DNA from 4 places in the Cellulomonas sp. C5510 genome. Region 4 is predicted to be linked to each of the others. Evidence: predicted binding sites of a transcription regulator. Region 4 holds the regulator's gene; each other region holds the start of a gene.
What was found. Region 4 encodes HrcA, which represses chaperone genes, less so after heat shock. Its sites were predicted from a motif close to TTNGCACTCGNNNNNNNCGAGTGCNAA; they were not measured.
Positions count from the first base shown of each region.

Region 1: the regulator HrcA is predicted to act here: its motif matches at 2,894-2,920, upstream of K5O09_RS00360 (Hsp20/alpha crystallin family protein).
Region 2: the regulator HrcA is predicted to act here: its motif matches at 2,589-2,615, upstream of groES (co-chaperone GroES).
Region 3: the regulator HrcA is predicted to act here: its motif matches at 3,364-3,390, upstream of groL (chaperonin GroEL).

Region 1 covers NZ_CP081862.1:75,045-80,268, forward strand. The annotation lists gene K5O09_RS00340 (helix-turn-helix transcriptional regulator) at 1-214, shown strand, start outside; gene K5O09_RS00345 (LysR family transcriptional regulator) at 238-1,167, opposite strand; gene K5O09_RS00350 (YeiH family protein) at 1,237-2,316, shown strand; gene K5O09_RS00355 ((deoxy)nucleoside triphosphate pyrophosphohydrolase) at 2,411-2,854, shown strand; gene K5O09_RS00360 (Hsp20/alpha crystallin family protein) at 3,019-3,468, shown strand; gene metE (5-methyltetrahydropteroyltriglutamate--homocysteine S-methyltransferase) at 3,536-5,224, opposite strand, start outside.
Region 2 covers NZ_CP081862.1:3,189,648-3,194,871, forward strand. The annotation lists gene K5O09_RS14635 (MerR family transcriptional regulator) at 51-1,262, opposite strand; gene K5O09_RS14640 (WhiB family transcriptional regulator) at 1,588-1,884, shown strand; gene groES (co-chaperone GroES) at 2,147-2,443, opposite strand; gene K5O09_RS14650 (class I SAM-dependent methyltransferase) at 2,668-3,867, shown strand; gene K5O09_RS14655 (glutamate--cysteine ligase) at 3,864-5,012, shown strand; gene tsaD (tRNA (adenosine(37)-N6)-threonylcarbamoyltransferase complex transferase subunit TsaD) at 5,032-5,224, opposite strand, start outside.
Region 3 covers NZ_CP081862.1:560,032-565,255, forward strand. The annotation lists gene K5O09_RS02565 (uracil-DNA glycosylase) at 1-508, opposite strand, end outside; gene K5O09_RS02570 (DUF3263 domain-containing protein) at 600-965, shown strand; gene K5O09_RS02575 (LytR C-terminal domain-containing protein) at 1,019-1,633, shown strand; gene K5O09_RS02580 (cold-shock protein) at 1,761-1,964, shown strand; gene K5O09_RS02585 (glycoside hydrolase family 15) at 1,990-3,282, opposite strand; gene groL (chaperonin GroEL) at 3,555-5,180, shown strand.
Region 4 covers NZ_CP081862.1:1,330,999-1,336,222, reverse strand. The annotation lists gene K5O09_RS06060 (sodium-translocating pyrophosphatase) at 1-191, opposite strand, end outside; gene K5O09_RS06055 (16S rRNA (uracil(1498)-N(3))-methyltransferase) at 300-1,067, opposite strand; gene dnaJ (molecular chaperone DnaJ) at 1,071-2,198, opposite strand; gene hrcA (heat-inducible transcriptional repressor HrcA) at 2,281-3,315, opposite strand; gene K5O09_RS06040 (MFS transporter) at 3,448-5,028, opposite strand; gene K5O09_RS06035 (DUF3097 domain-containing protein) at 5,077-5,224, shown strand, end outside.

The DNA of each region.
Region 1 (5,224 bases), 1.3 Mb from region 4:
CACGGCGATCAGCATCCTCGGCGAGCCGCTCACCACCCGTGAGCGCGTCGTCCTCGCGGAGCTCAGCGAGGACGTGACCCTCGAGGACATCGCGCGCCGCCTCTTCGTCACCCGGAACACCGTGAAGTCCCAGGTGCGGTCGGTCTACCGCAAGATCGGCGTCTCCACGCGCGCCGAGGCGGTGGCCTGGGCGCACGCCGCCGGCATCCGCTGACCTCCGCGCCGCGCCGGGCCGGGTCAGGCGCCCGCCCGGCGGCGGGCCTCCCGGAGCACGTGCTCGGCGAGGTCCCGCGCCGCGGTCGACGGCCGCCGGGAGCGTGCCCACACGACGCGCAGGGTCCGTCGTAGGTCGACCCCCTCGACGGGCACGACCCTCAGGTCGCCGCGCGCGATCTCGTCGGCGACGGTCAGCCGGGACAGCACCGCGGCGGGGCCGCCACCTCGGACGACGTTCTTCACCGCGGACGTCGACCCGAGCTGGGCGGGCGACCCGGCGAGCGCGTGCCCCGAGGCGGCCAGCGCCCGCTCCAGCACGGCGCGGGTCCCGGAGCCCGCCTCCCGCACCGCCAGCGGCGCGGACGCGAGCTCCTCCGCGGTGAGCGGCCGACGTCGGCGCGCCCAGGGGTGCCCGGGTGCCACGACGACGACCAGCTCGTCCTCGCCCAGCGCCCGCGCCTCCAGGCCGTCCTCGACGTCCGGCCCCTCCACGAACCCGAGGTCCGCGCGGCCGTGCAGCACCGCGTCCATGACGTCCCTCGAGTTGGCCACGACGAGGTCGACGACGGGCGATCCCGCGGGCCGGGACGCCAGCCAGCCGGGCACCAGGTACTCCGCGACGCTCAGGCTCGCCGCCACCCGCACGCGACCCTGCTGCGCGGTCCGCAGGGCCACCACCTCGCGCTCGAGGGCGTCCGAGGCGGCGAGCACGTCGCGGGCGCGCGCGAGCAGCGCGACCCCCGCGGGCGTCAGCCGGGTGCCGGACGCGGAGCGGGTGAGCAGCGTCAGGCCCGTCTGCCGCTCCAGGCGGCGCAGTCCCGTGCTGACGGACGGCTGGGCGAGGCCCAGGGCGCGGGCGGCGGCCGAGAGGGAGCCGTGCGCGTCGACCGCGTCGAGCAGCTCGAGCGCGCCCAGCGGCGCACGGCGACCCGCAGCCGGAGCATCATCCATAGCCTCAGGCTAGAGGGTGCGAGCGAGCTCGACGTTCCGCGGGACGGCCCGGGGTCGGATCGTGGAGGCGTGACCCGACCGCAGCCCACCGACCGCCCCGCGCTCGCCGATCCCCGGGCCGCCGCGTCCCCGGCGACGACCGGGGGCCCGCCCGCCTCGTCCCTCGCCGCCGCACGCCGCCTGGCGCCGGGGATCGCCGCGGCGGTGGCCGTCGCCGCGCTCTGCGTCGGCCTGACCACGGTCGTCCCCGTGCTGCCGGGCCTGCTCGTCGCGATCGCCCTCGGCGCCGTCGCCCGTTCGGCGGGTGCCGTCCCGGCATCCCTCGAGCCCGGGCTCGCCTGGACGAGCCGCCGCCTCCTGCGGGCCGGCGTGGTCCTGCTCGGCCTCCAGCTGTCCCTGGGCGATCTGCTGGGCCTCGGCGCCCGCGAGGTCGCGGTCCTGCTCGTCACCGTCGCGGCGACCTTCTCCGCGACGCTGTGGCTCGGCCCGCGCCTCGGCGTCGGCCGCGCCCTGACCCTGCTGGTGGCGACCGGCTTCTCGATCTGCGGTGCCGCTGCCGTCGCGGGCATGAGCCCCGTCGCCGATGCCGACGAGGAGGACGTCGCGACCGCCGTCGCCCTGGTCACCGTGTACGGGAGCCTCGCGATCGTCGCGCTGCCGCTGCTCGCGGGCGTGCTGGGGCTGACCGACCGCACCGCAGGGCTCTGGGCCGGGATGTCCGTGCACGAGGTCGCCCAGGTCGTCGCCGCCGCGGGCACCGTGTCCGCCGCCGCGCTCGCGGTCGCCGTGGTCGCGAAGCTCGCGCGCGTCCTGCTGCTCGCGCCGCTCGTCGCCGGTGTCGGCGTCGTCCGCCGCCGTGCCGGGGGTGCCGTCGCGGGACCCGGCCGTCGCGCGCCGCTCGTCCCGCTGTTCGTCGCGGGGTTCGTCGTGGCCGTGCTGGTGCGGTCCGCCGGCCTCGTCCCCGACGCGGTCCTGCCGGCGGTGAAGCCCGTGACGACCCTCGCGCTCGGCGCCGCGATGACCGCCCTCGGCACGCAGATCCACGTCGGGCGCCTGGTCCGCACCGGCGGACGGCCCCTCGCGCTCGGCGCGGCGTCGACCGTCGTCGCCGCTGCCGTCAGCCTCGGCGGCCTGCTGCTGGTGGGGTGATCGGGGGCACCTCCGGCTCGCGGAGGGCAGCCGCGGCTCCGACCACGTCCGTGCCACCGCGGGTCCGTCGACCCGGGCCTGGCAGGATCGGCGCATGACCCCGCCCGTGCTCGTCGTCGCCGCGGCGCTCGTCGACGACCTCGACGACCCGCGCGCGCTGCTGGCCGCCCGGCGCCGGTCGCCCGTGAGCCTGGCGGGGCGCTGGGAGTTCCCGGGCGGCAAGGTGGAGCCGGGCGAGGAGCCCGAGGCGGCGCTGCACCGGGAGCTGCGCGAGGAGCTCGGCGTGACGGTCGAGCTGGGGACGGAGCTGGCCGGGCCGGACGAGGGGTGCTGGCGGCTGACCGACCGGTACACGATGCGGCTGTGGCTGGCACGGGTCGACGCGGGCGAGCCGGAGCCGCTGGTGGAGCACGACGAGCTCCGGTGGCTGCGCCGCGGGGAGTGGCTGACGGTGCCGTGGCTGGACGCCGACGTGCGGATCGTGTCTGCGCTGGCGGCGGCCACCGAGGGGGCCGGTCGCCTCCCGACCGTGCCCTGACCTGGGAGTTCATCTGTTGGCGAACGAGCCGCGACAGGGTTAGCACTCCCGGTGCCCGAGTGCTAGAACAGGAGCTGTAGCCCCTTCCGGCGGGTGTGCCCGCCGGAGCAGCGCGATGGCCCCGGACCGGCCGGGGCCCGTCGGAGACGAGGAGGTGACGGGCTGTGGCTACGCGATTCGACCCGTTCCAGGAGATGGACCGGCTCATGGGCCAGGTGCTCGGCTCGCAGCGCGCGGCGGCGTCGATGCCGATGGACCTGTACCGCGCCGGTGACCACTACGTCCTGCACGTCGACCTGCCGGGCGCCGACCCGGGCTCGATCGACGTGAGCGTGGACGACCGCACCCTGACCATCCGCGCGCAGCGCACGGCACGCACGGAGGACGGCGTGCAGTGGCTCGCCAAGGAGCGCCCGGTCGGCACCTACGCCCGCCAGCTGACGGTCGGCCGCGGGCTCGACCTGGACGCCATCCACGCGTCGTACGCCGACGGCGTCCTGACGCTGACCATCCCGGTGGCCGAGGAGGCCAAGCCGCGGCGCATCGAGGTCCGGACCGGTGAGACACCGGCGACCATCGAGGCCACGGCCGACGCCCAGCACGCGGACGCCTGACGCCCGCACACCGGCGCCCCGGTCCCGTCACGGGACCGGGGCGCCGTGCTGCGGGGGCGCCCGCGGATCAGGCCGTCGTCGGCACGGACAGCGCGGCGCGCACAGCGCGGGTGGCCGCCAGCACGTGCTCGAGCGACGGCGTGACCTCGGCGTAGCCCCGGGTCTTGAGGCCGCAGTCGGGGTTCACCCAGAGCTGCGCGGGGTCGATCGCCCGGACCGCCTCGGTGAGCAGCTCGGTGACCTCGGCCTCGCTCGGCACCCGCGGGGAGTGGATGTCCCAGACGCCCGGGCCGATCCCGCGGGGGTAGCCCTCCGCGGCGATGTCCCCGAGGATCTCCATCTTCGAGCGCGCGGCCTCGATGGACGTGACGTCCGCGTCGAGCCCGTCGATCGCCCCGATGACCTCGCCGAACTCCGAGTAGCACAGGTGGGTGTGGATCTGGGTGTCCGGGCGGACGCCCGACGTGGCGAGGCGGAACGACCGCACCGACCAGTCGAGGTACGCCGCGTGGTCCGCCGCCCGCAGGGGGAGCAGCTCCCGCAGCGCCGGCTCGTCGACCTGCACGACCGCGGTGCCGGCGGCCTCCAGGTCGGCGATCTCGTCCCGCAGCGCCAGCGCCACCTGGTTCGCAGTGTCGGCCAGCGGCTGGTCGTCCCGCACGAACGACCACGCGAGGATCGTGACCGGCCCGGTGAGCATGCCCTTGACCGGCTTCGCGGTCAGGGACTGCGCGTACGTCGTCCACGGCACCGTGATGGGCGCCGGGCGGGCGACGTCGCCCCACAGGACGGACGGGCGCGTGCAGCGGGAGCCGTACGACTGCACCCAGCCGTTCTGCGTGACGGCGAACCCGTCGAGGTTCTCGGCGAAGTACTGCACCATGTCGTTCCGCTCGGCCTCGCCGTGCACGAGGACGTCCAGGCCGATCTGCTCCTGGAGCTCGACGACGTGGCGGATCTCCGCCCGCATGGCGTCCTCGTACTGCGCGGCCGTCAGCTCCCCGCGGGCGGACGCGGCGCGCGCCACCCGGATCTCCGGCGTCTGCGGGAACGAGCCGATGGTGGTCGTCGGCAGCACGGGCAGGCGCAGGCGCGCGGTCTGGGCGGCCTGCCGCTCCGCGAAGTCGCCGCGGCGGAACGCGTCCTCCGGCAGCGCCGCGAGCCGGTCCCGCACGTCGCGGCGCACCACGCCCGGCGCCTGGGCGCGGCTGCGGCGCGCGTCAGCGGCGGCGAGCAGCTCGGCGTGCACGGCCTCACGGCCCTCGCGCAGCCCGGTCGCGAGCGTGACGACCTCGCCGACCTTCTGGTCGGCGAACGCCAGCCAGGACCGCAGCGTCGGGTCGAGCGCCGGCTCGTCGTCGACGTCGTGCGGCACGTGGAACAGCGAGGTGGACGTCGCGACGGAGACCTGCGCGGCGCCCAGCGTCTCGAGTCCCTCCAGCGTCGCCAGCGCGGCGTCGAGGTCGGCGCGCCAGATGTTGTGCCCGTCGACCACGCCGCCGACCAGCAGCTTCGACCCGAGCCCGGGGACGTCGCCCGCCGGGGCCGCGCCGCGCACCAGGTCGAGCGCGAGGCCGTCGACGTCGGACGCGGCGAGCACGGGCAGCGCGTCGCCGAGGTCGCCGTAGGGCGCCGCCACGAGCAGGGCGGGGCGCTCGGACGCGGGGAGGTCCGTGGCGAGGGCGCGGTACGCGTCCGCCGCGGCGGCGAGCAGCCGGTCCGCGGGCACCCCCGTCGAGTCCGACACCAGCGCGGG
Region 2 (5,224 bases), 1.9 Mb from region 4:
TGTATCGGCCGGATCAGGCGCGACGTTAGCGCGAACGGGTCACGGATCGGTCACCGGCAGACCGCGAGCACCTCGTGCACGAGACCGGGGACCGTGCGGACGCGGTACACCTCCGGCCCGCGGGGGACGGCCGGGGACGCCTCGTCGGGCACCATCGCGAAGACCGGCAGGTCGGGGTGCTGCTCCACGAGCGCCGCCAGCGTGGCGAGGTCCGGGGCCGGCTGCTCGCTCGTGAGCACCACCGCCGACGGCGACGTCATCGCGGTGATCTCCAGCAGCCGGTGCCGCCCGGTCGGCCCGGCGACGACGCGCGCGTCCACGCCCGCGTCCGCCAGCGCCCCCGCCAGCACGTGCAGCGACAGCGGCCTCGGCTCCCCGGGAGCGGCCAGCAGCAGCGCGATCCGCCGACGGGACGGGTGCCCCGGCACCCGCCCGGACCGGTCGCGGAGCACCGCGAGCGCGGCGGCGACCACGAGCGCGTCGGGCTCGTCGCCGGGGCGCGCCAGCACGGTGCGGGAGGCGATCCCGGCGCGCGCCGGGGCGACCAGCTCCGACCACCACCGCGTCAGGTCGGTGCCGGCGGGCACGGCGAGCAGGCGGGCGACCTCGCCGGCGTCGGCCCGCAGCGCGGCGTCGATCACGGCGGTGGGCGTGGCGGGCCGTCCGGCGCGTGGCGGCACCCGCACGGTGCCGAGTGCCGTCACGCCGGCGAGGCCCGCGACCGGCGGGGTGCCCTCCGGGGCGTCGCCGACGTCGGGCACGGCGGTCAGGTGCCGCCCGGCAGGCTCCACCGCGGCGACGCCCTCCCGGGCGAGGCGCGCTGCGTCCGACGGCGGCACGCCGTCCAGCGTGAGGGCCCGCATCCTCATCAGCCGGGCCACGTCGGCCGCGCTGTAGCGGCGGTGCGCGCCCGCGGTGTGCTCGGACGGACCGAGGCCGTACCGGCGGTCCCACGTGCGCAGCGTCGCGGGCGCGACGCCGAGCCGACCCGCGACCGCGGCCACGGTCAGCGTCGGTGCGACGTCGCCGGCGTCCGGGGTCGGGAGCCCGGTCGGCGGCGTCGGGGCAGGCGTCCCCGCCGGGTCGGGCGGTCGCGACGCGTCGGCCGGGTGGCTCGGGTCGGCCGGCTCGGCCGGGTGGGTCGGCTCGGCCGGGTGGGTCGGCTCGGCCGGGTGGGACGGGTCGGCCGCATCCGTCGCGTCGGTGGCGTGCGGGCCCACCACCGGTCCCTGCCCCGCCGTGCCGCCGTCGTCGCTGTGCATCTCGTCCGTCTCGTCCGCGCCCGTCGTCTTCGCGCCCCGCCGATTGTGCCGGGGATGTGGCGCGGTTTCCACCGGCGGCTGACGCGTTCGGCAGGCGCCCCACCCGGGGAGATTCGCGCCCGGATCGCGTCATCGCAGGTGAGGTGAGCCACAAATCGCTTCACGTGAGATCTCGACACGGTCTTGAACAACTCCTGGCGCGGTTGTACTGTCTCCATCAGTGCAGTTCGACGCCGCGCCAGGGACCGAGGTCCCAGGAGGCGGGCGAACCGCCTCACTCGCACGATCAGCCCGGCGGCTCGCCGCCGGAGGTATGGAGGAGCACATGGCCGAGATCTCCCGCCTCCCGGGACCCGTGATGGAGCTCTGGGAGTGGCAGTACGAGGGGGCCTGCCGGGACGCCGACCAGGACCTGTTCTTCCACCCCGAGGGCGAGCGCGGGGCGGCCCGTCGGCGCCGCGCCGAGGCGGCCAAGGCCATCTGCGCCACCTGCCCGGTCATCAACGAGTGCCGCGAGCAGTCCCTCACGGTCCGCGAGCCGTACGGCGTGTGGGGCGGCCTGTCCGAGGACGAGCGCGCCGCCGTCCTCGCCGCCGGGCGCACCCGGACCCAGGTGGTCTGACCCCACCCCTGACGTGGCGACCGCCGCGGTGCGATACCGCCCGGTCGCCGATCACGACGACGAGGCCCCCATCCGCGTGCGGAGGGGGCCTCGTCGTGCGCGTGGGACCGACGCGCGCGTCCGCCGACGGCGGGACGCCGACCGCACGGCCCGGGAGGTGGGCCGGCCGCGGCCGGCCCACCGGCCCGTGCACGACGAGGCCCCCCTCCGCGGACGGAGGGGGGCCTGGTCACCGGGCCGGCCGCTCAGGGCCGGCGCGGTGTCACTTGGTGACGATCGCGAGGATGTCGCGGGCGGAGAGGATCAGGTACTCCTCGCCGTCGTACTTCACCTCGGTGCCGCCGTACTTGCTGTAGATGACCTTGTCACCGACGGCCACGTCGAGCGGGACGCGGTTGCCGTTGTCGTCGACGCGGCCCGGGCCGACCGCCAGGACCTCGCCCTCCTGGGGCTTCTCCTTGGCGCTGTCCGGGATGACCAGACCGGAGGCGGTCGTCTGCTCCGCCTCGAGCGTCTTGACGACGATGCGGTCCTCGAGCGGCTTGATGGAGACCGACACAGCGGACCTCCCCTTCGCGTGTGAGTGCTGCCTGATGTCCGTTGCCGCACCGTGCTCACGGCCGACGTCGTCGCGGGTGCCGGCGGCCGTGCGGGGCGGTTGGCACTCCCGGTACGAGAGTGCCGATCAGCACTCTAGGAACCCGTTAGCACTCGGTCAAGGCGAGTGCCAGCGCCGACCGGCCGCGCCGGGTCCGCGGGGGCGCGCCGTGCGAGGATCGCGGCATGGACGCGTCCGGCCTCGCCAAGCTGCTCAGCCCCGAGGGCTGGGCCCTGCTGTCGGCGCTGCCCCCGTACGACGAGCACCACGCGATGGCGCTGTCGGAGCGGTTGCGGCGTGACGGGTTCGCCGCCGACCTCGTCGCGGCCGCCCTCACCCAGTCCCGGCTGCGCGCGCGGGCGCACGCCAAGCTCGGGGAGTTCGCCGACGGCATGCTGTTCACCCCCGCCGGCCTGGAGCAGGCCACGCGTCTGGTCGTCGCGGCGCAGCACGCCCGTCGGTACCAGGCCGCAGGCGTGCAGCGCGTCGCGGACCTCACGGCCGGGATCGGCGCGGACGCGATGGCGTTCGCGGGCGTCGGGCTGCGGGTGCTGGCCGTCGACGCGGACGAGACCACCGCCGCGCTCGCGACCGTCAACCTGCGCCACTTCCCGGAGGCCGAGGTGCGCCACGGCGACGGCCTGGCGACCGACCTGGAGGCCGAGGGCGTCGACGGCGTGTACGCCGACCCCGCCCGACGCACGGCGGGCGGCAGCCGCGTGTTCGACCCGTCGGCGTACGCCCCGCCGCTGGACGCCGTCCTGGCGCTGCGCGGGCGCGTGCCCGCGCTGGGCCTCAAGCTCGGCCCCGGCGTGCCGCACAGCGCCCTGCCGGACGACGCCGAGGCGCAGTGGGTGTCCGTGGACGGCGACGTGGTCGAGCTCGGGCTCTGGTTCGGCCCGCTCGCCCCGGAGGGGCCGGGACGGTCCGCGCTCCTGCTCGGGGGCTCCGGCGGGTCGGTGCTGCTGCGCGGCGGTGCCGCGACCACCGACCCGCACCCGCCCGTCGGGCCCGTCGGCGCCTACCTGTACGAACCGGACGGTGCGGTGATCCGCGCGGGGCTCGTGGCCGAGGTCGTCGCCGACGTGCAGGGCCGCCTGCTGGACCGCACCATCGCGTACGTGACCTCGGACGCGCTGCACACCACGCCGTCCGCCACGGCGTACCGCGTGCTGGACGACCTGCCGTTCGGGCTGAAGCGACTGCGGGCGTACCTGCGCGAACGGGACGTCGGCGCGCTGACCGTCAAGAAGCGCGGCACGGCGGTGGTGCCCGAGCAGCTCCGGCGGCAGCTCGACCTGCGGGGCTCCGTCCCGGCGACGATCGTGCTGACGCGGGTCGCCGGCCAGCAGCGGGTGCTCCTCGTCGAGCCGGTCGGCGCATGACGACGCCGGCGCGGCTGCCGTTCGCGCGGTCGGAGCGGTCCACCGTCGGCATCGAGTGGGAGCTCGCGCTCGTCGACGCGGACTCCGGTGACCTCCGACAGGTCGCCAGCACCGTGCTCGACGCCGTGCGACCGGCCGACGGCGACGAGCACCCCGCCATCAAGCAGGAGCTCCTGCTCAACACGGTCGAGGTCGTCTCCGGCGTCTGCCGCACGGTCGGCGAGGCGGGGGCCGACCTGCAGCGCGCGATCGACGAGGTCCGCACCGTGACGGACCCGCTGCGCGTCGAGCTGATGAGCGCCGGCACGCACCCCTTCGCCCGCTGGACCCAGCAGAAGGTCACCGACAAGGAGCGCTACGCCACGCTCATCGACCGCACGCAGTGGTGGGGCCGCCAGATGCTCATCTACGGCGTGCACGTGCACGTCGGCGTCGAGGACCGCGCCAAGGTGCTGCCGATCTCCCGGGCGCTGCTGACCTGCTTCGCGCACCTGCAGTCCCTGTCGGCCTCCAGCCCGTTCTGGGGCGGCAAGGACACCGGGTACGCGTCCAACCGGGCGCTGATGTTCCAGCAGCTGCCCACGGCAGGGCTGCCGTTCCAGTTCGAGCAGTGGGAGCAGCTCGAGGCGTACGTGGGCGACATGCTGCACACCGGCGTGATCGACGCGTTCGACGAGGTGCGCTGGGACGTGCGCCCCTCGCCGCGGTTCGGGACGGTCGAGACCCGCATCTGCGACGGCTCCCCCACCCTGCTGGAGGTCACGGCGCTCGCCGCCCTCACGCACTGCCTGGTCGAGCACTTCTCGACGCTGCTGGACGGCGGCGAGGAGCTGCCGACGATCCCGCCGTGGTTCGCCCAGGAGAACAAGTGGCGCTCCGCCCGCTACGGCATGGACGCCATCATCATCACGGACGCCGCCGGCGAGGAGGAGCTCGTCACCGACGCCGTCGCCCGGCTGCTGCGCGACCTGGAGCCGGTGGCCGACCGGCTGGGCTGCGCGGCCGAGCTGGACGCCGTGCGCGTGATCCTCCGCAAGGGCGCGTCCTACCAGCGGCAGCGGGCGGTGGCGCGTCGGAACGCCGGCGAGCTCGACGCGGTGGTCGCCTCGCTGGTGGCCGAGATGCGGGCCGGCCGGCCGCTGTAGCCCGGCCGGGACGCCGGTCTCAGACCGTCACGGTCTCCAGCGGCATGGTCGAGTCCACGCCGATGCCGAAGTCCGAGGCGGGCAGCCCGCGACGGACCACGGCCGCCCCGAGCGCGGCGATCATCGCGCCGTTGTCGGTGCAGTACCGGATCGGCGGGATGCGCAGCTCGATGCCGGCCTCGGCGCAGCGCTCGGCCGCCATCCCGCGCAGC
Region 3 (5,224 bases), 770 kb from region 4:
CCCACAGCACCGCGACCAGCGGGCCGCCCCGCTCGACCAGCGCCGCGATCGCGCGGTCGGTCACGGCCTCCCAGCCCTTGCCGCGGTGCGAGGCGGGCTCGCCGGGCCGGACGGTCAGCACGCGGTTGAGCATCATGACGCCCCGGTCCGCCCAGGGGGACAGGTCCCCGGTGCTGGGCGCGGCGACGCCGAGGTCGGCCTGGAGCTCGGTGACGATGTTCGCGAGCGACCGTGGCAGCGGCCGGACGTGCGGCTGCACGGAGAACGACAGGCCCATCGGGTGACCCGGCGTGGGGTACGGGTCCTGGCCGACCACCAGCACCCGCACCTCCGCGAGCGGCCGGGTGAACGCGCGCAGCACGTCCGGGCCCGCGGGCAGGTAGCCCCGGCCGGCGGCGACCTCGGCCCGCAGGAACTCCCCGACGGCGTGCACGCGGTCCTCGACGGGGGCGAGCGCGGCGGCCCAGTCGGCGGCGACGAGCTCGGTCAGCGGTGCGGCGGGGCTCACGGTCGTCCACGCTAGCGGACCACCGCCCGGCGTCCCGCGACGAATGACAGCCGTGTCATTCCGGCCGTACGATGGGCGGCGGACCGCAGGCGTGGCAGCACGCAGCAGCGAGCACGGGAGGGCACGGATGGACGCGACGGCGGGGCTCGACCTCGGCACGGCGACCCGGCCCGCGCTCGTCGCCGTCGACGGCGGCGCGGACGACGGCGAGCTCACCGAGCGCGACCAGCAGGTGCTGGCGTTCGAGCGGCAGTGGTGGAAGTACGCCGGCGCCAAGGAGCAGGCCATCCGCGAGCTGTTCGACATGTCGGCCACCCGCTACTACCAGGTGCTCAACGCGCTGATCGACTCGCCCGCCGCGCTCGCGCACGACCCGATGCTCGTCAAGCGGCTGCGCCGCATGCGCTCGACCCGCCAGCGGGCGCGGTCCGCCCGCCGCCTGGGCGCCGACGCCTGACCCGCGCGGCGTGCTGGACCGTCCGGCCAGGCTGAGCCGTTAGCCTGTCCGCCGTGACCAAGGCCAGCTCCCGCTTCCCGGAGGACGAGTTCGACGCCGGCCCGGCGATGGACGCGCCGATCGGTGTGCACCGTGCACCCCGGAGCTGGTGGAGCCGGTGGTGGCCGTTCGTCGCCGTGATCGTGGTCGTGCCGGCCCTGACCGTGTCCGCCGTGCTCTGGGCCGCGTCCTGGGACGGCACGCTGCCGGTCATCGGCCGGGGCGACGACACGAACGCCTCGGCGCCCCCGCCGTCCAGCCCCTCCGCCAGCCCGGACGACACGGGTGCGGCCCCGACGGAGGAGACCTCCGAGGAGCCCCCTGCGGACGAGGTGCCGCCCCCGGCCCCCGACCTGTCCGTGCCGGTCCGCGTGCTCAACGCGGCGAACATCAGCGGCCTCGCGGGCGGTGCCGCGGAGCAGCTCGAGGGCGCCGGGTTCACGGACGTCACCGCCGGGAACGGCAACGCCGGCGGCAGCACCGCCTCCACGGTTTTCTACGCGAACGCCGACCTCGCGGTCACGGCGCAGCAGGTCGCGGCCACGCTCGGGCTGACGAACGTGGTCGAGTCGGCCGAGGTCGCGGACCAGGGTGTCGTGGTGCTCCTGCTGGCCGACTTCGCAGGCTGAGGGTCCGCCCGCCTCTTCCGCCCGTGAGGGGGCGCGGCTACGCTCGGCGCGTCGCGGTGCCTGCCCGCCGGCCCGCCGGGGGACGGGGGCCGTCGTCGACCGGTCACGTCGTCATCAGGAGCACCGCATGCCGCAGGGAACCGTCAAGTGGTTCAACGCCGAGAAGGGCTACGGGTTCATCACCCCGGCCGACGGCGGTCAGGACCTGTTCGTCCACTTCAGCGCCATCCAGACGAACGGCTACCGGACCCTGGAAGAGGGTCAGTCGGTGGACTTCGAGGTCGGCCAGGGCACCAAGGGCCCGCAGGCCGAGCAGGTGCGCCCGCTCTGAGAGCCCCGGCCGTCGGCGCGCCGGGTCAGCCGTCCAGCGCGTCGACGGCCAGCACCACGCACGCGGCGGTCCACGCCAGCGGCGCCACCGCCGCGGGCGAGCCGTCCGCGAGCACCTTCTCAGGCAGCGCGCCGAGCGGCGTCCGGTGGGCGTCGAGCCAGTCGAGCCGGGCCCGCGCGTCGTCCGGCCGGCCGTTCTCCGCGGCCACCAGGGCGTACAGCGCGGTCTGAGGCGTCCAGGAGATGCCGTCGCTCTTCCAGGCCGCACCGGGGGCCAGCCCGCCGGCCGGGCGCTCCATCGCCGCCGCCGAGGCCTGCCACGCGTCGAGCGCCCCGGCCAGCGGGCGCGGCTGGAGCGGCGGCAGGACGAACGCGCTCGCCGCGTCCGCGACGCTGCCGTCGGCGTACCGGCCGTACGCGGTGTCGTCGCCGAACGCCCGCTCGACGGCGTCCCGGGTGCGCCCGGCGGCCTCCCGCGCGGCGGCCGCCGCCTCCTCCTCGTCGAGCAGCTCCAGGAGCGCCGGCGCGGACTCCAGGCCGGCGAGCAGCGGCGCGACCGTCCCGAGGGTCAGCTCGTCCTCCGCCACCTCCCAGTAGTCGGGGGACGCGGGCGGCAGGCCGTCGCGGGCGGTCAGCGCGACCGCGCCGGCGGCCGACCGCGTCACGAGACCGCGGAGCCGCTCGGCGACCGGCTGCTGCCGGTCCGCGGGCTGCGCGGCGACCACCTCGCCGGCAGCCCACAGCGCCCAGCCCGTGCCGTCGGTCTGCGGCGCGCGGTCGTCCGGCGGCCCCGAGCCGTCGGGCAGGTAGCGCGCCTCGAACGACCCGTCGGGCGCCTGCACCCGCTCGAGGAACCCGAGCACGTCCAGGGCGTCGTCGCCGTGACCGGTCCGCGCGAGCGCGACCGCGACGAACGCCGCGTCGCGCGGCCACACGTAGCGCCACCGGTCGGTCCACGCGGCGACCGCCGCACCGTCGTCGAGCAGCAGGGTGCGCAGGTCCAGCAGCGCGTCGGCGACCATGTCCGCGTACGGCCCGTCCGCACCGCCGGGCAGGGATCCGGAGGCGAGCCACGCCCGCTGCTCCGCCGCGAGCACGTCGTCCGCCCGGCTCCCGGGGTCGTCGAGCACGCGTGTCCCCGCGTGCAGGGCCACCTCCGAGCCGACCGGGACGTCGACCACGGCCCCGTCGACGTCCAGGGCGACGCCGGCGGCGTACAGCGGCAGGGAGGCGTCGCGCGGGCCCGCCGAGCCCCACGCCACCAGCCCCGCGCCCAGCGCGGCCAGCAGCACGACGGCGGTGGCGCGGCGGGCGGGCATGCGCGGCAGGCTACCGGCCCCGGAGGGGCGCGTCGTGCGGCTCGTGCGGGCGCCCGCCCACGTCCGCCGAGGGCGGAGCGCCTTGCACTCACCAGGGTCGAGTGCTAACCATTGGTGTTAGCACTCTCGGGTCGAGAGTGACAGGATGACAACCCAGGCCGACCCGGTGAGGTCGCACCGCCCGACGGGACATGACCGGCGGGCCGGCGCGACCGTCCGTCGCGGGCACCGACCGGCCGAACCACGAGCCAGAGTGAAGGATCGATAGCCCCATGGCCAAGATCATTGCCTTCAACGAGGAGGCCCGTCGCGGCATCGAGCGGGGTCTGAACACCCTCGCCGACACCGTCAAGGTCACCCTCGGCCCCAAGGGCCGCAACGTCGTGCTGGACAAGAAGTGGGGCGCCCCCACGATCACCAACGACGGCGTCTCCATCGCCAAGGAGATCGAGCTCGAGGACCCCTTCGAGAAGATCGGCGCGGAGCTCGTCAAGGAGGTCGCGAAGAAGACCGACGACGTCGCGGGTGACGGCACCACCACTGCCACCGTGCTCGCCCAGGCGCTCGTGCGCGAGGGCCTGCGCAACGTCGCGGCCGGCGCGAACCCCATCGCCCTCAAGCGCGGCATCGAGCAGGCCGTCGAGGCCGTCACCGCCGCCCTGCTGGAGCAGGCGAAGGAGATCGAGACCAAGGACCAGATCGCCGCCACGGCGTCGATCTCGGCCGGCGACACCGCCATCGGCGAGCTCATCGCCGAGGCGCTCGACAAGGTCGGCAAGGAGGGCGTCATCACGGTCGAGGAGTCCAACGCCCTCGGCCTCGAGCTCGAGCTCACGGAGGGCATGCGCTTCGACAAGGGCTTCCTGTCGGCGTACTTCGTGACCGACCCGGAGCGCCAGGAGGCCGTCCTCGAGGACGCCTACGTGCTGCTCGTCGAGTCGAAGATCTCGAACGTCAAGGACCTGCTGCCGCTGCTGGAGAAGGTCATCCAGTCCGGCAAGCCGCTGTTCATCGTCGCCGAGGACGTCGAGGGCGAGGCCCTGGCCACGCTCGTCGTCAACAAGATCCGCGGCACGTTCAAGTCCGTCGCCGTCAAGGCCCCGGGCTTCGGCGACCGCCGCAAGGCGATGCTGCAGGACATGGCCATCCTCACGGGCGGCCAGGTCGTGTCCGAGACCGTCGGCCTCAAGCTCGACACCGTGGGCCTCGAGGTCCTCGGCCAGGCGCGCAAGATCGTCGTCACCAAGGACGAGACCACCATCGTCGAGGGTTCCGGCGACGCCGCGCAGATCGCCGGTCGCGTGAACCAGATCCGCGCGGAGATCGACAACTCCGACTCGGACTACGACCGCGAGAAGCTCCAGGAGCGCCTCGCCAAGCTGGCCGGCGGCGTGGCCGTCATCAAGGCCGGCGCGGCGACCGAGGTCGAGCTCAAGGAGCGCAAGCACCGCATCGAGGACGCCGTGCGCAACGCGAAGGCGGCCGTCGAGGAGGGCATCGTCGCCGGTGGTGGCGTCGCCCTCATCCAGGCGGGTGCCGTGGCCTTCGACAAGCTCGAGCTCACGGGTGACGAGGCGACCGGCGCGAACATCGTCAAGGTCGCGATCGACGCCCCGCTCAAGCAGATCGCGATCAACGCGGGCCTCGAGGGCGGCGTCGTGGCGGAGAAGGTGCGCAACCTCCCCGCCGGGCAGGGCCTGAACGCCGCGACCGGCGTGTACGAGGACCTGCTGGCCGCGGGTGTCAACGACCCGGTCAAGGTCACCCGCTCCGCGCTGCAGAACGCGTCGTCCATCGCGGCGCTGTTCCTCACCACGGAGGCGGTCGTCGCCGACAAGCCGGAGAAGGCCGCCCCGGCCGCCCCGGACGCCGGCGGCATGGGCGGCATGGACTTCTGAGCCACGCCGCGCGCGGGCGCTGAGCGCTCGCACCGCACACACGA
Region 4 (5,224 bases):
CCCGCGCCGGCGCCCGATCCGGCACCGGACCCGGCACCCGCGCCGGCCTCGCCGCACCCGGCGAGCAGGAGGACCAGCGCGCCGGCGGCCCCGCCCAGCACGGGCAGGCGCCGGGAGCGCCGGGAGGTGCGGCGGGGTCCTGCTGCCCCCGCCGCGAGGTCGTCGTTGCCGGTCCGTACGTCTGTGTTCACGGTCGGTTCCCTGGTGAGAGCGCCTTCGCTGCCACCTTCGACGCTAGGACCGTGACGCAGGTCACGGATGAGACGTACGGCCCAGGACCGACGTCCCGGGCGGGCGCCTCAGCCCCAGCGCCCGAGCCGCTGCGCGAGCAGCCCCAGGGCCACCGGGCCGGCCGTCGACGTGCGCAGCACGTGCGGCCCGAGCCGGACGGTGACCGCCCCCGCGCCGACCAGCGCCGCGACCTCCCGCTCCGAGATGCCGCCCTCCGGCCCGACGACGACCAGGACGTCCGTCCCGGCACCCGCCGCGGGCAGCGCGGCCCCGCCCAGCGGCACCGTCGCCTCCTCGTGCAGCACCAGCGCGACGCCGCCCGCGGCCACCACGTCGCCGACACGTCGCGCCAGCGCCGGGGAGTCCAGCGCGAGCTCCACCTCGGGGACGTGCGCCCGGCGGGCCTGCTTCGCCGCCGTCCGCACCGTGCCGAGCCAGCGCGCGCGGCTCTTCGCCGCCCGGTCCCCGCGCCACACGACGACCGACCGCTCGGCCTGCCACGGCACGACGCCGTCGGCACCCACCTCCGTGGCCGCCTCGATCGCCAGCTCGTCCCGGTCGCCCTTGGCGAGGGCCTGCACGAGGACGAGCCGCGGCGCGGGAGGTGCCTCCACGACGACGTGCCGGACGCGCAGGTGCACGCCCTCGGGGCCCACGTGCTCGACCTCGCCGACCAGCCGCACGCCGGCCGTGTCCACGACGTCGACGCGCTCCCCCGGCGCCCGCCGCTGCACGACCCCCGCGTGCCGGCCCTCGGTGCCGTCCAGCAGGTACAGGTCGCCGGCCGCGAGTGCCGCGAGACCGCCCGGCTCGGCCAGGAAGACGGGTGCCGTCACGTGTCAGCGCCCGGCGAGCTTGTCGCGCAGCTTCGCGAAGACACCCGGCGTGGACGCGGACAGCCGCGCCTCCGGGCGCTCCTCCCCGCGCAGCGCCGCGAGCCGGCGCAGCAGCTCCGCCTGCTCGTCGTCCGTCGCGGTCGGCACCTGGACGTCGACGTGCACGTGCAGGTCGCCGCGGCCCCCGGCGTGCAGGTGCCCGACACCGAGCCCGCGCAGGGTGACCACCTGCGCCGGCTGCGTGCCGGGGCGCAGGTCGACCTCCTGAGGGCCGTCCAGCGTGTCCAGCGTGAGCACCGTCCCGAGCGCCGCCGCCGTCATCGGGACCTGCAGCGTGCAGTGCAGGTCGTCGCCCTCGCGGACGAACGACTCGTGGCGCCGCTCCCGGATCTCCAGGTACACGTCGCCCGCCGGGCCGCCCGCCGGGCCGACCTCGCCCTGCGCCGTGAGCTTGATGCGCGTGCCGGTGTCCACGCCCGCGGGGACGTCGACCTCGAGCACCCGGCGCGACCGGACGCGGCCCTCCCCGGCGCACTCGGTGCACGGCTCGGGGATGACGGTGCCGAACCCGTGGCAGGCGGCGCACGGCTGCGAGGTCATGACCTGGCCGAGGAACGAGCGCGCGACGCGCTGGACGCTGCCGCGGCCGCCGCACACGTCGCAGGTGCGCGGCGACGTGCCGGGCCGGCAGCACGTGCCGCCGCAGGTCGGGCAGAGCACCGCGGTGTCCACCGGAACCTCGCGATGCGTGCCGAACGTGGCCTCCGCGAGGTCGATGTCGAGCCGCACGAGCGCGTCCTGGCCGCGCCGGGCGCGCGGGATCGGGCCGCGCTGCGCCCCGCCCGCGGCAGCGGCACCGAAGAACGTCTCGAAGATGTCCTGGAAGCCGAAGCCCCCGCCCATGCCGCCGCCCGAGGACGACGGGTCGGCACCCATGTCGTACATGCGGCGCTTCTCCGGGTTGGACAGGACGTCGTACGCCCGGGAGACGTCCTTGAACCGCTCCTCCGACGCGGCGTCGGCACCGGCCACGTCCGGGTGCAGCTCGCGCGCCAGGCGGCGGTAGGCCTTCTTGATCTGCTCGGGCGTGGCGTCGCGGTCCACGCCGAGCACCTCGTAGTAGTCGCTCACTCGTCACTTCCTGTCGGTCGCGCGCGTCGACGCGGGTCGGGGGCGCCGCGGGGGCGGGCGCGGGTGGTGCGGTCGGGGCCGGTCACCCGGCGAGGATCCGGGACAGGTAGCGGGCGACGGCGCGGACCGTCGCGATCGTCCCGGGGTAGTCCATGCGGAGCGGGCCGACCGAGCCGATCCGGGCGACCGCGGCGCCACCGCCGTCGCCGGGCCCGCCGTAGCCGGTCGTGACGAACGAGGTCTCCACGAGGCCCTCGTGCTGGGTCTCGCGGCCGATGCGCACCGCCACGGCCGCCTCGTCCTCGGCCATCTCGGTCAGCAGCCGCAGCAGCACGACCTGCTCCTCCAGCGCCTCCAGCACGGGGCTGATGGTGCGGGCGAAGTCCTGGCCGCCGCCCCGCACGAGGTTCGCGGTGCCGGCCAGCACCACGCGCTCCTCGCTCTCGCGGGCCAGCGTGTCCTCCACGACGGCGACGACGGCGCGGACCAGCGGGGCCGCGACGGGCTCGAACTCGTCGGACAACCCGGACAGCACGGCGTCCAGCTCCGCGAGCCGGCGGCCCGCCGCCGCCACGTTCAGCCGGACCCGCAGCCGGGCGACGACCGCTCCGTCGAGCGGCTCGGCCAGCTCCAGGGTGCGCTGCTCCACACGGCCGTGGTCGGTGATGATGACGACGAGCAGGTGCCGGTCGCCGACCGGGACGAGCTCGACGTGCCGCAGGGCCGTGCGCCGCAGCGACGGGTACTGCACGACGGCCACCTGGTGCGTGAGCTGGGCGAGCAGCCGGACGGCGCGGTCCACCACGTCGTCCAGGTCGGCCGCGTCCTCCATGAAGGTCTCGATGGCCCGGCGCTCCGGCGCGGACAGCGGCTTGACGGTCGCGAGCCGGTCCACGAACAGCCGGTAGCCCTTGTCGGTCGGCACCCGGCCGGCGGAGGTGTGCGGCTGCACGATGTAGCCGGACTCCTCGAGCGCGGCCATGTCGTTGCGGATGGTGGCCGGCGAGACGCCGAGCGCGTGCCGCTCGACCAGCGCGCGGGAGCCGACGGGCTCGCGGGTGGCGACGTAGTCCTCCACGATCGCGCGCAGCACGTCCAGCCTGCGGTCCTCGCTCATCGCCACCTCCCGATGCCTGTCACCCGGTCCGTCGCGCCCGGTCCGCCGGCGCCCACGTCCCGTCCGCCGCGCCGTCCGGCGGCCGCCGGGACGCACCACCGGGATGGCACTCACCGGACGCGAGTGCCAATTCTACTCGGCCGCGCGGGCAGGTGCCCTGCGGCCCGCGCCCGAGGCCCCGGGTCCGGCCGTCCCGCCGGTCGCCTCCGGGTCGCGCCGCCGCGCCACCAGGTCGACGACGCCGACCGCCAGGGCCACCGCGACGAGCGACACCGTCACGAGCAGCGCGCGCCCCGCGGCGACACCCCCCTCCACGCCGCCCGCCAGCGCGGTGTAGTACGTCGAGAGCGCGACGGCCACACCCAGCGCGGACCCCACCCGCTGCCCCACCTGCAGCATGCTGCCCGCGACGCCCGCCCGGTCCAGCGGCACGCGCGCGAGCGTCAGCGTCTGGTTCGGGGAGATCACCAGGCCGCTGCCCGCGCCCGCGACCATCTGCGTCCCGGCGACCACCAGGCCGACCGCCGGCGGGTCCACCAGGCGGATCGCCAGGTCCGTGCCGACGAGACCCGTGAGCACGAGCACCAGCCCCACCACGACCAGCGCCCGGCCCCGCGTCGCGACCAGGCGGCCGGACTGCTGCGCGGCCACGGCCGACGCGATCGCGAACGGCATCCCGACCAGACCCGCCTGCAGCGGCGTGAACCCCGCGATCTGCTGCAGGTACAGCGTGGTCACCAGGAACACGGCCGTGAACCCCGCGAAGTACGCCATGCCCAGCAGGGCCCCGTTGTGGAACGACGGCTCCCCCAGCACCCGCGGGTCGAGGACGGCGGCCCCGGTCCTGCGCTGGTACCCGCGCTCCCACGCGACCGTGGCCACGGCCAGCACCGCCGCCACCGCCAGCCACCACCAGCGCGCCGGGTCGTCGCCGCTCTCGCCGGTGGTGATGACGAACGGGACCATCACGGCCGTCGTCGTGACAGCCACGAGCACGAGACCCGGCACGTCGAGCCGCGGGCGGCCCGGACGCGCGGACGCGGCGGACGTCCCGGGGCGGCCGCGCGGCAGGAACCGCAACGCCAGCGGCAGCACCACCGCGATCACCGGCACGTTGACGAAGAACACCCAGCGCCAGCCGTGCTCGGCCCCGAACGCCTGGATGATCAGCCCGCCGAGCAGCGGGCCGAGCGCCGTCGACACCCCGATCGTCGCGCCGAAGTACCCGAACGCCCGGCCGCGCTCGTACCCCGAGAACAGCTGCTGGATCGTGCCGACCACCTGCGGGTTCAGCAGGCCCGCGCTCGCGCCCTGCAGCAGCCGCATGGTCGCGAGCACCTCGTCCGACGGAGCCAGGCCCGCCCCGAGGCTGGTCAGCGCGAAGCCGGTGAGCCCCACGAGGAACAGCGCACGCCGGCCGTGGGCGTCCCCGAGCCGGCCGGCCGGCACCAGCACCAGCCCGAACGCCAGCGTGTACCCCGCGACGATGAGCTGGAGCTGGCTCGCGCCGGCGTCGAGGCTGCGCTCGATGGACGGTAGAGCGACGTTGACGATGGAGACGTCGAGCATCGTGATGAACCCGATGGCCAGGCAGACGCCGAGCGCGCGCCAGCGGTGGGGGTCCGGCTCCTGCGCGGCCGGCGGCTGCGCGGCCGGCCGGTGCGCGGCGGGCGGCTGCGCGGTCGGACGCTGCGGGTGCGGGGTGGACGTCACCGTCGTGTCGTACCACGGCCCCGCGCGGTCGGCACCTAGGCTGCCGCGGTGACCGACCGCTACGGACCCGACGTGCTGGCCGCCGGATCGGCCCGCGCGCACCGCCGCCCGACCTCCGTCCCCACCCCGGCCGAGCGCGGGCTGGTCGTCGAGGAGGTCACCACCGGCTGGGTCGGCGCGGTGGTCCGGGTCGAGA